2 linked regions of the Pseudonocardia sp. HH130630-07 genome follow. The protein of the gene in region 1 interacts with the protein of each later gene in a pairwise test. Links are inferred from orthologs where the notes say so. Each region holds a gene or a part of one and is shown in the gene's direction. Other genes may lie near its edges. The genes, in order: ligA and leuS.

Region 1 (6,661 bases):
CGGGCTCCTGGGCGGCGATCGTGTCGGCGTCGACCTCGGTCGCGGTCGCCTTCGTCGCGCCGCCCGCCGCCCGGGTGAACGCGGTGTAGGCGCCGGTCTCGCGCTCGATCAGGCCCTTGAACTGGCCGGCGATGCCCAGCGGCCAGGTGAGCGGCATCGGGCGCAGGCCGATCGTCTGCTCGACCTCGTCGAGCAGTTCGAGCGCCTCGCGGCCGGGCCGGTCCCACTTGTTGACGAAGGTGACGATCGGGACGCCGCGCGAGCGGCAGACGTCGAACAGCTTGAGGGTCTGGGGTTCGAGGCCCTTGGCCGCGTCGAGCAGCATCACCGCGGCGTCGACGGCGGCGAGCACCCGGTAGGTGTCCTCGGAGAAGTCGCCGTGGCCCGGGGTGTCGAGCAGGTTGACCACGCAGTCGCGGTAGGCGAACTGCAGCACCGCCGAGGACACCGAGATGCCGCGGGCGCGCTCCATCTCCATCCAGTCCGAGGTCACGCCCTTGCGGCCGGACTTGCCGTGCACGGCGCCCGCCGAGTCGATGACCTCGGCGTGCAGCGCGAGCGCCTCGGTGAGCGTCGACTTGCCGGCGTCGGGGTGGGAGATGACGGCGAAGGTGCGCCGGCGCGCGGTCTCGCCGATGACGTGGGCGTCCTGCGGGTCGGTCACCGCACCAGGATAGGCGTCCGGTCCCGGGCCGCCGACGCCCGGCGAGCCCGTCCCCGCGCGGCGCGCGCGGCCGGGCGGTGCGAGCGTGGCGGCCCGTACGCCCAGCCCGAGCCCGGGGAGACACCGTGACCGTCACCGCACTGGACCCGACCACCGCACTCGTCGTCGTCGACCTGCAGCGGGGGGTGCTCGCCGCGGACACCGTGCCGCACCGCACCGCCGACGTCCTGGACCGCTCGGTCGCCCTCGCCAGTGCCTTCCGCGCCCGCGACCTGCCGGTGGTGCTGGTGCGGGTCACGTACGCCGCGGACGGGGCGGACGCGGCACCCGGGCGCACCGAGGCGGGCGGCGGGACGCGACCGCGTCCCGCCGGGTGGGACGAGATGGCCCCGGAGCTGGCGGACCTGCCGGGCACGGTCACCGTCACCAAGCGGAACTGGGGCGCGTTCCACGGCACCGACCTGGACCTGCAGCTGCGCCGGCGGGGCGTGACCCAGGTCGTGCTCACCGGGGTGGCGACGAGCTTCGGGGTGGAGTCCACGGCGCGGGCCGCGCACGAGCACGGCTACCACGTCACGCTCGCCGTGGACGCGATGTCCGACCTCGACCCCGACGCGCACACGAACGCGGTGACCCGGATCTTCCCGCGGCTGGGGGAGACCGGGAGCACCGCGGAGATCCTCGGCCTGCTCGCCACCGGCTCCGGGCTCAGCCCGACGACGGAGCCCGGCTGAGGTCGACCACGCAGAAGACGTTGCCGTCCGGGTCGGCGAGGACGACGAAGTCCGGCTCGGCCGGGTAGTCGTCCCAGGCGGGCGGCGTCGCACCCAGCCCGACCAGCCGCCGGACCTCGGACTCCTGCTCGGCGGTGTCGTCGACCAGCAGGTCGAGGTGCAGCCGCGGCCGGGGTTCGGGCGGGGAGACGCTGTGCATGAGCCCCAGCACCCGCGCCCCGCCGGTGCCGGTGAGGGTCCGCCAGGTCGCGCTCGACCACTCCGCGGACACCGAGAGCCCGAGTGCCGCCGTCCAGAACGCCGCGGCGCGGTCGAGGTCGGTGACGCCGATGACGGGGAACCCGAGTCGCAGCACCGGTCCAGGGTGGCGCACCGGGCCGCGACGTGCGACGGCCCGGTCGGACCGGAGTGTTCCGGTCCGACCGGGCCGTCCGTCCCGAACTGACGCGCCGCTCCCACCACGAAGCGACACCGCAGACATTAGGTAAGGCGCACCTAACTGTCAAGGGTGCGATCGAGGAGGGCCCGCATGTCGGGGAGATCGAAGTGCTCGACGGTCTGCCGGGCCGACGGCGTCCCGTGGTCCGGGTCGGCGCCGGCGCGCAGCAGGGCCGTCACCGCCACCGCCGACCGGGCGAACAGGGCGGCGGCGATCGCCGTCTGGCCGCGGTCGTTGGTGCGGTCCGGATCGGCGCCGCGGTCGAGCAGGTCGGCGACGATGCCGGGGTGCCCGTGGTAGGCGGCCAGGATGAGCAGCGTGTCGCCCTTCGGGTCGGTGAGCTCGACCGGGACCCCGGCGTCGAGGAAACCGCCCAGCTCCTCGGCGGCGCCGGAGCGGGCCAGGTCGAACATCCGGTGCGCGAGCTCCACGGCGGCCGGGTCCATGCCGATACCCATGCCGCCACCGTAGGTTCGCACGGTCGGGAGCGCGCGAGGACGCATGACTGTCGGGGGACCCGGCTAACCTCCCCGTCGTGAGTTCCCCGACCGACGAGCAGGCCCGCGAGCGGCACGCGCAGCTGGCCACCGAGGTGGCCGACCACCAGTTCCGGTACTACGTGCTGGACGCGCCGGTCGTCTCCGACGGCCAGTTCGACGAGCTCTGGCACGAGCTGCTCGCGCTGGAGGAGGCGCACCCGGAGCTGGTCACGCCGGACTCGCCCACCCAGAAGGTCGGCGGCACGTTCTCCACCGTCTTCACCGCGCACGACCACCTGGAGCGGATGCTCTCGCTGGACAACGCGTTCTCCCCGGACGACCTGCGCACCTGGCAGGAGCGGGTGACCAGGGAGGTGGGGGAGAACCTGCACTACCTGTGCGAGCTCAAGATCGACGGGCTGGCGGTCAACCTGCTCTACGAGGACGGCACCCTCACCCGCGCGCTGACCAGGGGCGACGGGCGCACCGGCGAGGACATCACGCTGAACATGCGCACCCTCGGCGAGGTCCCGGTCACGCTCACCGGCACCGCGGAGTTCCCGGTGCCGCGGCTGGTCGAGGTCCGCGGCGAGGTCTACTTCCGGCTGGCGGACTTCGACCGGCTCAACGCGTCGCTGGTCGAGGCCGGCAAGGAGCCGTTCGCGAACCCGCGCAACACCGCGGCCGGGTCGCTGCGCCAGAAGGACCCGCGGGTCACCGCGTCGCGGAACCTCCGGCTGATCTGCCACGGCATCGGGAAGCGGGAGGGCTTCACCCCGGTCACCCAGTCCCAGGCCTACGACGCGCTGGTCGCGTGGGGCCTGCCGATCTCGCCGCGCACGAAGGTGCTGCGGGGGATCGACCGGGTGATCGAGTACGTCGAGCACTGGGGGGAGCACCGCCACGACGTCGAGCACGAGATCGACGGCGTCGTGGTCAAGGTCGACGAGGTCGGCCTGCAGCGCAGGCTCGGCGCCACGTCCCGGTTCCCGCGCTGGGCGATCGCCTACAAGTATCCCCCGGAGCAGGCGGCCACGAGGCTGCTCGACATCCGGGTCAACGTCGGGCGCACCGGCCGGGTGACCCCGTACGCCGTCATGGAGCCGGTCAAGGTCGCCGGCTCCACCGTGGAGATGGCGACCCTGCACAACGCCGACGAGGTCCGCCGCAAGGGCGTGCTCATCGGTGACCGGGTGGTGATCCGCAAGGCGGGTGACGTGATCCCGGAGGTGCTGGGCCCGGTGGCCGACGTCCGGGACGGCAGCGAGCGCGAGTTCGTGATGCCCACGCACTGCCCGGAGTGCGGCACCGCGCTGGCCCGGCAGAAGGCGGGCGACGTCGACCGGCGCTGCCCGAACGCCCGCTCCTGCCCGGCGCAGCTGCGCGAGCGGCTGTTCCACGTGGCGGGCCGCGGTTCCTTCGACATCGAGGGTCTCGGCTACGAGGCCGCGGTGGCGTTGCTGACCTCGGGCGTGCTGACCGACGAGGGCGACGTCTTCGCCCTGACCGCCGACGACCTGCTGCGGACCGAGCTGTTCCGCAACCAGAAGGGCGAGCTGACGGTCAACGGCGGCAAGCTCCTCATCCACCTGGACGCGGCGAAGGACCGGCCGCTGTGGCGGGTGCTGGTCGGGTTGTCGATCCGGCACGTGGGCCCGACCGCGGCACAGGCGCTGGCGCGGGAGTTCGGGTCGATGGAGGCCCTCGAACTCGCCGCGGCCGCGGCGAAGGAGGGCACCGAGGCGGCCGGCGTGGAGATCGTCTCCGACGGCTCCGCGGGCGACGAGCCCGTGGCGGCCGGCGTGACGGACGCATCCCCGGCGGCCGCCGGCACCGCCGCGACGGAGACCGCGGCCGGCGGCACCGCCGTGGACGGGGCGAGCGGCGGCACAGCCGTGGACGCGGCGACCGGCGACACCGCCGTCGACGGGGGCGCGGGCGACACCTCGGCCGCGGAGGCGAGCGGTGACGCCGAGGCCGCCGTCGCCGAGGCCGAGAAGCAGGAGCGAGCCGCGGTGCGTGCCCGGGCGAAGGCCGTCGCCGAGGCACTCGCCCCGATCGCCGGGGTGGACGGTGTCGGCCCCACCATCGCGGCGGCGGTCCGGGACTGGTTCTCGGTGGACTGGCACCGTGAGGTCGTGGACCGCTGGCGCGCGTCCGGCGTCCGGATGGCCGACGAGCAGGACGACTCGGTCCCGCGCTTCCTCGAGGGGCTGTCGATCGTGATCACCGGCTCGATGGAGAACTGGTCCCGGGACGAGGCCAAGGAGGCCATCATGGCCCGCGGCGGGCGGGCCGCCGGCTCGGTGTCGAAGAAGACGGCGTTCCTGGTGGCCGGCGAGGCCCCGGGCTCGAAGTTCGACAAGGCGACCGAGCTGGGCGTCCCGGTGCTCGACGAGGCCGGGTTCGAGATCCTCCTGGGCCGGGGCCCCGAGGCGGCGACGGAGCACGCCGCCGCGGAGTGAGCCTGCCGCCGCCGGGTGCGGCCGAGCGACGCCACCGTCCGGGCCTTCTCGCACGGGCCCGGCGGTGCGCCGAGGGTGAGCAGCCACTCACCGGCTGTGCTTCCGCCCGTCGCCTCCCGGCTGCCGGACGGCGACGCGCCCGAACGGTTGGGCGCGTCCGAAGGATGCCGGCCCGTTCCAGCACCTACCCTGCGAGCAGGGGCCGGGTGTCCGGCCGGAGGTCTGGGGAAGGCGGAGTCAGCGGTGTTGCAGGCGGCACTCAACGGGTCACGACCGGCGGATGCGCATCCGGCCCTCCCGGTACTGCCGCGGCACCTGGCGCGTGACGCCCGGGCCGTCGCCCGGCTCGGGATCACCTCGGTGCACGTCCACCCGCGGGACGACTCCGGCGCGGAGACGAACGACCCGGCCGTGGTCGGTGACGTCGTCGCGCTGATCCGCCAGGAGGCACCGGGCATCGAGATCGGCGTGCCGATGGGCCGCTGGATCCAGCCCGACCCGAACGACCGGGTCGAGACGGTGCTCACCTGGGGCCGGCTCGGGGCCGGCAAGCCCGACGTGTGCGGCGTCAACGTCCACGAGCTCGGCTGGACCGACGTCTGCCGGGCCGCGGCCTCGGTCGGGATCGCCGTCGAGCTCGGCGTCTGGACCAGCGGCGACGCCGTGACCCTGCGGCAGAACGGGCTGCCGCCGGGGACCCGGCGGGTGATCGCGGAGTCGACCGTCATCGACCCGGAGACGGCCGTGGCGGAGGGCATCCGGATCCTGCGCGCGCTCGGCCAGCCCCCGGTCCCGGTGCTGCTGCACGGCGAGGAGGAGGGCGCCTGGCCGATCCTGGAGTACGCGACCCGGGTCAACATCGACACCCGGATCGGCTTCGAGGACGTGCTGGTCCGCCCGGACGGCTGGCTGGCCACCGGCAACGACGACCTGGTCCGGACCGCCCTGTCGATCCGGGTCTGAGTCCCCGCCGGGCCCACGGCGTACCTGCCTGCGGCCCGGTCGCACCCCGGGGTGCGAGTGGCACCTCGATCCGGCGTGCCGCTGCCCACCCGCGGGACTCGGCGCCGGGCAGGGACGCCGCGGTCGGGCAGGGGCGCGGCAGTCGGGCAGGGGCGCGGCAGTAGGCGGCGAGCGGATGGTCCGAGGGAGTCGTGGTGGGTGGAACGGGTGGCGGAGCGCGGCTCGTCGTCTTCGCGGGGCTCCCCGGCGTCGGCAAGACGAGTCTCGCCCGAGCGACGGCGACCGGCCTGGACGCCACCTACCTGCGGATCGACACGATCGAGACGGCGATCCAGGCGACGCTGACGCCGGTGCGCGGCAACCCCGTCGGGTACGTCGTCGCCGCCCGGGTGGCCGCCGACCAGTTGCGGGCGGGCCGCCCGGTGGTCGCCGACGCGGTCAACGGGGTCGCCGAGGCGCGCCGGCTGTGGGTGGACCTGGCCGCCGGGTGCGCGGCGCCGGTCCGGTTCGTCGAGGTCGTCTGCAGCGATCCCGCCGAGCACCGCAGGCGGGTGGAGGCCCGGGTCCCGGACCTGCCGGGCCAGTCCGTGCCGACCTGGACCGACGTGCAGGACCGGGAGTGGCAGCCGTTCACCGGCGACCGTCTCGTCGTGGACAACACCGGCGATCCGGCAGACGCCGTCGCCCGGGTCCTGACCTGGCTGTCCTCCTAGTCGCACCCCGCTCCGCGGTGGCGCGCCCCACGCGCGGGCCGCGGCACGCCGGGCCCGGGTGCGATCGGTCGCCGGAGGTGCGCCGGGGCGGACCGAGGGCCGGGGACGGTGGGTCAGGCCTTCAGGACGGTCGCCACGATGCCGGCCAGGTGGGCCAGCCGAGCCAGCTCGGAGGGGCGGAAGACCGGGCCGCCCGGGCGTCCC
Region 2 (6,925 bases), 1.5 Mb from region 1 along the record:
ACGCCCGGTAGCCGCGAGCGGTGCGCGGGCGATGCCGTCATTCGGTCGGGTGACGTGATCCGTACGGGTGCCGGCACTCCACGGGGGCCGACAGTGCGAACATGGGTCCGTGCGGGAACACCGCGCCACGAGAGGCGCCGCCCTTCCCCCGGTCACACCGGGCAGTCTGCTCGTCGCCGCCCCCGGACTGGGTGACCCGAACTTCGCGCGGACCGTCGTCTACATGATCGAGCACCGGCCGCACGGCAGCCTCGGCGTCGTGCTGAACCGGCCCGGGCCGGCCGCGGTGCGGGAGGTACTGCCCCGCTGGGCCGGCCTCACCAGCGATCCCGGTTCGATGTTCGTCGGCGGCCCGGTCGAGGCGCAGACCGCGCTCTGCCTCGCCACGCTGCGCACCGGGGAGACCGGGCGCGGGCTCGCCGGGCTGATGCCGGTCCGGCCGCCGGTGCAGCTGGTCGATCTCGACTCGGACCCGGCCTCGCTCGCACCGCGGCTGCGGGGGCTGCGCATCTTCGCCGGTTACTCCGGATGGGACGCCGGCCAGCTCGGTGGCGAGATCGCCCGCGGTGACTGGTTCGTCGTCCCGGGGCTGCCGGACGACCTGCTGACGGTGGCGCACGACCGGCTGTGGGAGCGGGTGCTGCGCCGCCAGGGCATCCCGCTCGCGCTGCTCGCGACGTTCCCGCTGGACCCGGCGCACAACTGACGCCACCGGCGTCGCGATCACCCCGTCCGGAGCCGGGCAGGTGCGCGAGCGCCGCTCGGCGGGGTGCGGCCACCGAGCCCCGCCGCTCAGCGCGCCGAGACGTGGCTCGGCGGGTCCCGGTGGACGTCTCGGGCCCGCCGACGTGCACCTCGGCGCGCAGGCCGTGCCGCGGGTGGGGCCCGGTCAGTTGGTGGGAGCGTCCGTGGAGGCGGGTGCGGAGCCCGACTCGATCGCGTCCCGGCACCCGGCGACCAGGTCGCAGCCGCCGCACACGCCGCCGCACACCGGGGCCGGCGCCTGCGCGGCGACCGCCGCCTCGGCGACCCGCCCGCCGAGCGCCCCGCCGATCCCGGCGAGCACCACCAGGCCGACCGCGGAGATCCCGCCGAGGACCCACGACGTCGCCCCCTCCGGGGCGAACAGCAGCGCGGCTCCCCCGGCCAGCCCGATCACCCCGGCGGCCCCGAGCGGACCCGCCGCGATCCGGTTGGCCAGCAGGAACGCGTCCGCGGTGCGGAGGCTGGCCGGCGTCCGGACGCCGACGAACCGGTTGCGCGGCAACCGGCCGGTCGCGCCGAGGGCGGCGAGCACGACGAGCACCACCCCGGCCAGCAGGAGCAGGGCGGCGACGATCAGGCGCACTGTGGTGGGCACGTGACCAGGGTAGAACCCGGCTGAGCCCGGACGCCCGCCCCGGCTACCCTGGTCACATGTGCACGGCTCGCCGACTTCCCGGCGCCGCGTCGTAAGCACGTTCCGCTCCGGGCGGACCGATCGGCGCGGCGAGGATCCCTCGTGCCCGCGCGGCACGGGCGGTCGCAGCGTGTTCTCCGGCCCGGACCGGGCCGACGCAACAGGTTCCCCCGAGGTGAGACGGACATGAGCACCGAGATCAGCACGGCTCCCGCGGAGCGCTCCGCCGACCGGCCCGCGTACCGCTACGACGCGGAGATGGCCGCGCGGATCGAGCGCAAGTGGCAGGACGTCTGGGAGGCGGAGCAGACCTTCCGGGCGCCGAACCCCGGGGAACCGGGCTCGGAGAAGCCGAAGTACTACCTGATGGACATGTTCCCGTACCCGTCCGGGGCGGGCCTGCACGTCGGGCACCCGCTGGGCTTCATCGGCACCGACGTCCTGGGCCGCTACCTGCGGATGACCGGGCACAACGTGCTGCACCCGATGGGCTTCGACGCGTTCGGGCTGCCCGCCGAGCAGTACGCCGTGCAGACCGGGACGCACCCGCGGACGACGACCGAGGCGAACATCGCCCGCTACCGCGAGCAGCTGCGCCGGCTGGGCCTGGGCCACGACCCGCGCCGCTCGCTGTCCACCACCGACATCCCGTTCTACCGCTGGACCCAGTGGATCTTCCGGGAGATCTTCGAGTCCTGGTACGACGCCGCGATCGGCCGGGCCCGCCCGATCGCCGAGCTGCGGGCGGAGTTCGAGTCGGGCGAGCGGGCGACGCCGGACGGGCGCCCGTACGGCGACCTGACCGAGGGTGAGCGCCGGGCGCTGGTCGACGGGCACCGGCTGGCCTACATCTCCGAGGCGCCGGTCAACTGGTGCCCCGGGCTGGGCACGGTGCTGGCGAACGAGGAGGTCACCGCCGACGGGCGTTCCGAGCGCGGCAACTTCCCGGTCTTCCGCCGCAACCTGAAGCAGTGGATGATGCGGATCACCGCCTACGCCGACCGGCTGGCCGACGACCTGGACCGGGTCGACTGGCCGGAGTCGGTCAAGGCGATGCAGCGGAACTGGATCGGCCGGTCCTCCGGCGCCAGGGTGCGGTTCGCGGTGCCGGGCGGGTCCGACGCGATCGAGGTCTTCACCACCCGTCCGGACACGCTGTTCGGTGCCACGTACATGGTGCTGGCACCGGAGCACCCGCTGGTGGAGAAGATCGTCCCGGCGGCCTGGCCGTCGGCGGTCGAACCCCGCTGGACCGGCGGCGCGGCCACCCCGGCCGACGCCGTGTCGTCCTACCGGGCCGAGGCCGGGCGCAAGTCCGAGCTGGACCGCCAGGAGAACAAGGACAAGACCGGCGTCTTCACCGGCGCGTACGCGGTGAACCCGGTGAACGGCGAGTCCGTCCCGGTGTTCGTGGCCGACTACGTGCTGATGGGCTACGGCACCGGCGCGATCATGGCCGTCCCGGCCCAGGACCAGCGCGACTGGGACTTCGCGACCGCGTTCGGGCTGCCGATCGTGCGCACCGTCGACCCGGGCGCGGACTGGGCGGGCGAGGCGTTCACCGGTGAGGGCCCGGCGATCAACTCGGCCAACGCCGACGTCAGCCTGAACGGCCTGGGCGTCGTCGACGCCAAGCGGACGATCATCGACTGGCTGGTCGCCCAGGGCACCGGCGAGGACGTCGTCCAGTACAAGCTGCGGGACTGGCTGTTCTCCCGGCAGCGGTACTGGGGCGAGCCGTTCCCGATCGTCTGGGACGAGCACGGCCCGGTCTCGCTGCCCGCGGACCGGTTGCCGGTCGAGCTGCCCGACGTCGACGACTACGCGCCGAAGACCTACGACGCCGGCGACGCCGACAGCGAGCCGGAGCCGCCGCTGTCGCGCGCGAGCGAGTGGGTGAACGTCGAGCTGGACCTGGGCGACGGGCCGAAGGCCTACCGCCGCGAGACGAACACGATGCCGCAGTGGGCCGGTTCGTGCTGGTACTACCTGCGCTACCTGGACCCGGAGAACTCCGAGCGCTTCGTGTCGCCGGAGGCGGAGCGCTACTGGCTGGGCAAGGACCCGGAGCGCGCGGCCGACGACCCGGGCGGCGTCGACCTGTACGTCGGCGGTGTCGAGCACGCCGTGCTGCACCTGCTGTACTCGCGCTTCTGGCACAAGGTGCTGTTCGACCTGGGCCACGTGAGCAGCGAGGAGCCGTTCCGCAAGCTGTTCAACCAGGGCTACATCCAGGCCTGGGCCTACACCGACTCCCGGGGCATGTACGTGCCCGCCGAAGAGGTCGTCGAGGACGCCGGTCCGGACGGCACCCCCCGTTTCACGTGGAACGGGGAGCCCGTCACCCGTGAGTACGGGAAGATGGGCAAGTCGCTGAAGAACGTCGTGACGCCGGACGAGATGTGCGACCGCTACGGCGCGGACACGTTCCGGCTGTACGAGATGTACACCGGGCCGATGGAGGCGAGCCGGCCCTGGTCGACCCGCGACGTCGTCGGGCCGCAGCGGTTCCTGCAGCGGGTGTGGCGCAACCTGGTCGACGAGGGCACCGGTGCGAGCACCGTCGTCGGGACCGAGCCGTCCGAGGACGTGCTGCGGGCGCTGCACCGGACCATCGCGGGTGTCCGCGAGGACCTGCCCGCGCTGCACTACAACACGGCCGCGGCGAAGCTGATCGAGCTGAACAACGTGCTGACCAAGCGCGGCACCGCGGTCGAGCGGGACGTCGCGGAGCCGCTGGTGCTGATGCTGGCCCCGCTGGCCCCGCACATCGCCGAGGAGCTGTGGCAGAAGCTGGGTCACGACGGCTCGCTGGCGCACACCCCGTTCCCGCAGGCCGACGAGCGGTACCTGGTGGACGAGAGCGTCGAGTACCCGATCCAGGTCAACGGCAAGGTCCGGTCCCGGGTGACCGTCGCGGCCGACGCCGGGCAGGACGAGATCCGAGCGGTCGCGCTGGCCGACGAGAAGGTCGTCGCGGCACTGGCGGGCGCGGAGCCGAAGAAGGTCATCGTGGTCCCGGGGCGCCTGGTCAACATCGTGCGCTGATCCCGGTCAGCCCCGCTGGTGCCGGCGGGGCGGCCGGGCGGGCCGGCGGGTCGCCCGGCCGGTCGGGTCCGGTGGTTCGCTCAGTGCCGGCTCCGCCAGCCAGTTCTCGACGGCGTCGACCACCCGGCCGGCGTCGTCGAGCGCGGCGAGTGCCTCGCGGTCCGGGGCCGGGGCGTCGGAGTGGTCGGCGAGGGCGCGACGGTTGAACAACGAGCGGAGCAGCCGTCCCGCCAGCGGATCCAGCGACCGCTCCCGGACCGCCCGCCGGACGAACGCGCTGACGACGTCGGAGTGCCCGGCCCGGGTCTCCCCGAGCACCAGCAGCGCGGCCTCGGCGGCGCGGAAGGCGGCGTGGAACGCGCGGGACACCGCGGCGTCGGCGAACCCGTGCTCGGCGAGCACCCGGGCCCCGGCCAGCTCGGCGCGGGCCCGGGCGATCCCGGACCGGGGCGGTGGTCTCATCGCACCCGCACCGCCTCGGCGCGGGCCCGGAGCACCGTGGGATCGCCGGAGGAGACGAGCTCCCGCTGCCCCACCGGCAGGACGCTGATCGTCAGCCCGCTGCGCTCGGTGTGCTGCCAGAGCACGTCGTCCATCGTGCGCAGCTCCTCCCACGGCAGGACCGCGGTGGCGGCGTCGTCGAGGACGACGAGCAGGTCCACCGCGGACTCGACCGATCCCCCGCCGCTGGCCCAGGACCCGAACAGCAGCACCTGCCGCAGCCGCGGGCCGTAGAGCGCCACGAGGTCGTCGGCGACGGCGGCCGGCACGTCGTCGTTGGACGGGTCGGGATCGGGATGGCGGGCGCGGAGCCGTTCCGCGTCCGCGGCCGAGACCAGGCCCGCGTCGAGCAGCCAGTCGATCGCCCGGCGCCGGGAGCGGGCGTCGCGGAAGCGGTACCACTGGTCGCGGACCTCGGGGAACTCGAACAACGTGTTCTTGAACCTGCGGAACGCGCCGCGGCCCTCGATCGCCTGGTCGAGCAGGGCCGCCGCCCTCCGGTGCTGGACGGCGGAGGTGAACTCGGACATGTCCCGGTAGGACTCCCGGCTGGTGACCGACTCGATCTCCACCAGGCCCGCGGCCACCGGCCCGTCGCCGGGGGCGTGGACGACCACCTCACCCGTCGCCGGGTCGAGGAACCGGCCGGTGCCCGGCGTCCGGTCGTCGAGCGCCTCGGCCAGTGCGGCCAGATCGACGCGACCGGGATCGAGCATGGCCCGAGCCTAGTGCCCGGTCAGCCCTTGTCACCGTCGTCGTCGCCGCTCCAGAACAGGCCGGCCAGCAGGATGACGCCCCAGATGCCGAGCGGCCAGATCGGCCAGTAGAACGGGAGGCCGTCGGAGCTCAGGGCCTGGATCCCCCAGATCCCGGTGAGCAGCACGGCGACGCCGCCCCAGGACCGCCACTCCGCGAGGTAGGCCCGCGTCTCCTGAGCCTTCTCGGTCTCGGCCCGCTCGGCGCGCACCGCGGGCAGGTCGGTCCGGGCGACGACCGGGAGGTCCGCGACGACCCGGTCCAGGTCGGCGCGGACGGTCGCGGCGTAGGCCTGCTGCAGCCGCTCGTCGTACTCGGTGAGGGAGAGCCTGCCCTCGTCGTGCGCCAGCTTCAGCCGCTCGGCGGTCTCGGCGCGCTCGGCGTCGGACACCCGGACCAGAGCTGCGCCGTCGGTCCCGTCGGCCTGCTGCTCCCCCATGCGGCGAGTCTATCGGCGGTTCAGGGGGTGGGGATCCGTCGTTCGACCGATCCGGTGTCCGCCGGGACCGGTGCGGCCGCCCGCGGCCGGTTCCGGGTCGCGACGGCGACGCCGGCCAGGCACAGCGCACCGCCGGCCAGCGCGAGCAGCGCCGGGACCTCGCCCAGCAGCACCCAGGAGAGTCCGACGACGATCGGCGGCACCGCGTAGGTGGCCGCGGCGAGCCGCCCGGCGGTCGTCCGGGACAGGGCGTATCCCCAGGTCAGGAACGCGATCGCGGTCGGGAAGACGCCGAGGTAGACGGTCCCGGCGACCGCGGCGGCCGGGGCGACGGCCAGCTCGCCGAGCAGGGCCGGGAAGAACGGGAGGAGGCCGACGGTCCCGGCGAGCGCGCCCAGCCAGGTGAGGGTCAGCGCGTCGATCCGGGCGAGCAGCCGCTTCTGGGCGACGGCGGCCCCGGCGTAGGTGAGCGCGGCGAGCAGCCCCAGCACGATCCCCGAGGTCTCGGTCCCGCCCGCCGACGAGGTGACGGCGATGAGGACGACGCCGCCGAACGCGACCGCCATCCCGGCCAGCAGCCGTCGGGGGAAGCCCTCGCCGAGCAGCAACCCGGCCAGTACCGCGACGACCACCGGCGCGACGTTGACCAGCAATGACGTCGTGCCCGCGTCGAGGTGCCGCTCGGCCGCGTTCAGCGCGACGTTGTAGACCCCGAACCATCCGGCGCCCCACAGCACGACCGCGCCCAGCAACCGGCCCCGCGGCAGCCCGGCACCCACCGA

Evidence for each region.
Region 2: the proteins of ligA (region 1) and leuS interact in binary tests that used the Escherichia coli proteins (3 or more experiments, as listed by UniProt). The link is inferred for Pseudonocardia sp. HH130630-07 from one-to-one orthologs.

Annotation. Positions count from the first base shown.
Region 1 is NZ_CP013854.1:867,437-874,097, reverse strand. Bases 1,944-5,061 are described here. They hold ligA (NAD-dependent DNA ligase LigA), read left to right. Parts: upstream 1,944-2,342; coding sequence 2,343-4,781; downstream 4,782-5,061. Other genes in these bases: AFB00_RS04265 (3-keto-5-aminohexanoate cleavage protein), read left to right, coding at 5,025-5,061; AFB00_RS04275 (ankyrin repeat domain-containing protein), read right to left, coding at 1,944-2,295. Outside these bases: AFB00_RS04290 (peptide chain release factor 3), read right to left, coding at 1-664; AFB00_RS04285 (isochorismatase family protein), read left to right, coding at 790-1,398; AFB00_RS04280 (VOC family protein), read right to left, coding at 1,373-1,753; more of AFB00_RS04275, read right to left, coding at 1,894-1,943; more of AFB00_RS04265, read left to right, coding at 5,062-5,744; AFB00_RS04260 (AAA family ATPase), read left to right, coding at 5,939-6,457; AFB00_RS04255 (amino acid-binding protein), read right to left, coding at 6,571-6,661. UniProt on the Escherichia coli protein: DNA ligase that catalyzes the formation of phosphodiester linkages between 5'-phosphoryl and 3'-hydroxyl groups in double-stranded DNA using NAD as a coenzyme and as the energy source for the reaction.
Region 2 is NZ_CP013854.1:2,322,033-2,328,957, forward strand. Bases 1,266-4,647 are described here. They hold leuS (leucine--tRNA ligase), read left to right. Parts: upstream 1,266-1,585; coding sequence 1,586-4,447; downstream 4,448-4,647. Other genes in these bases: AFB00_RS33960 (SdpI family protein), read right to left, coding at 1,266-1,360; AFB00_RS11270 (HEPN domain-containing protein), read right to left, coding at 4,454-4,647. In the rest of the region: AFB00_RS11255 (YqgE/AlgH family protein), read left to right, coding at 110-706; more of AFB00_RS33960, read right to left, coding at 890-1,265; more of AFB00_RS11270, read right to left, coding at 4,648-4,909; AFB00_RS11275 (UPF0158 family protein), read right to left, coding at 4,906-5,664; AFB00_RS11280 (DUF1707 SHOCT-like domain-containing protein), read right to left, coding at 5,685-6,143; AFB00_RS11285 (DMT family transporter), read right to left, coding at 6,164-6,925.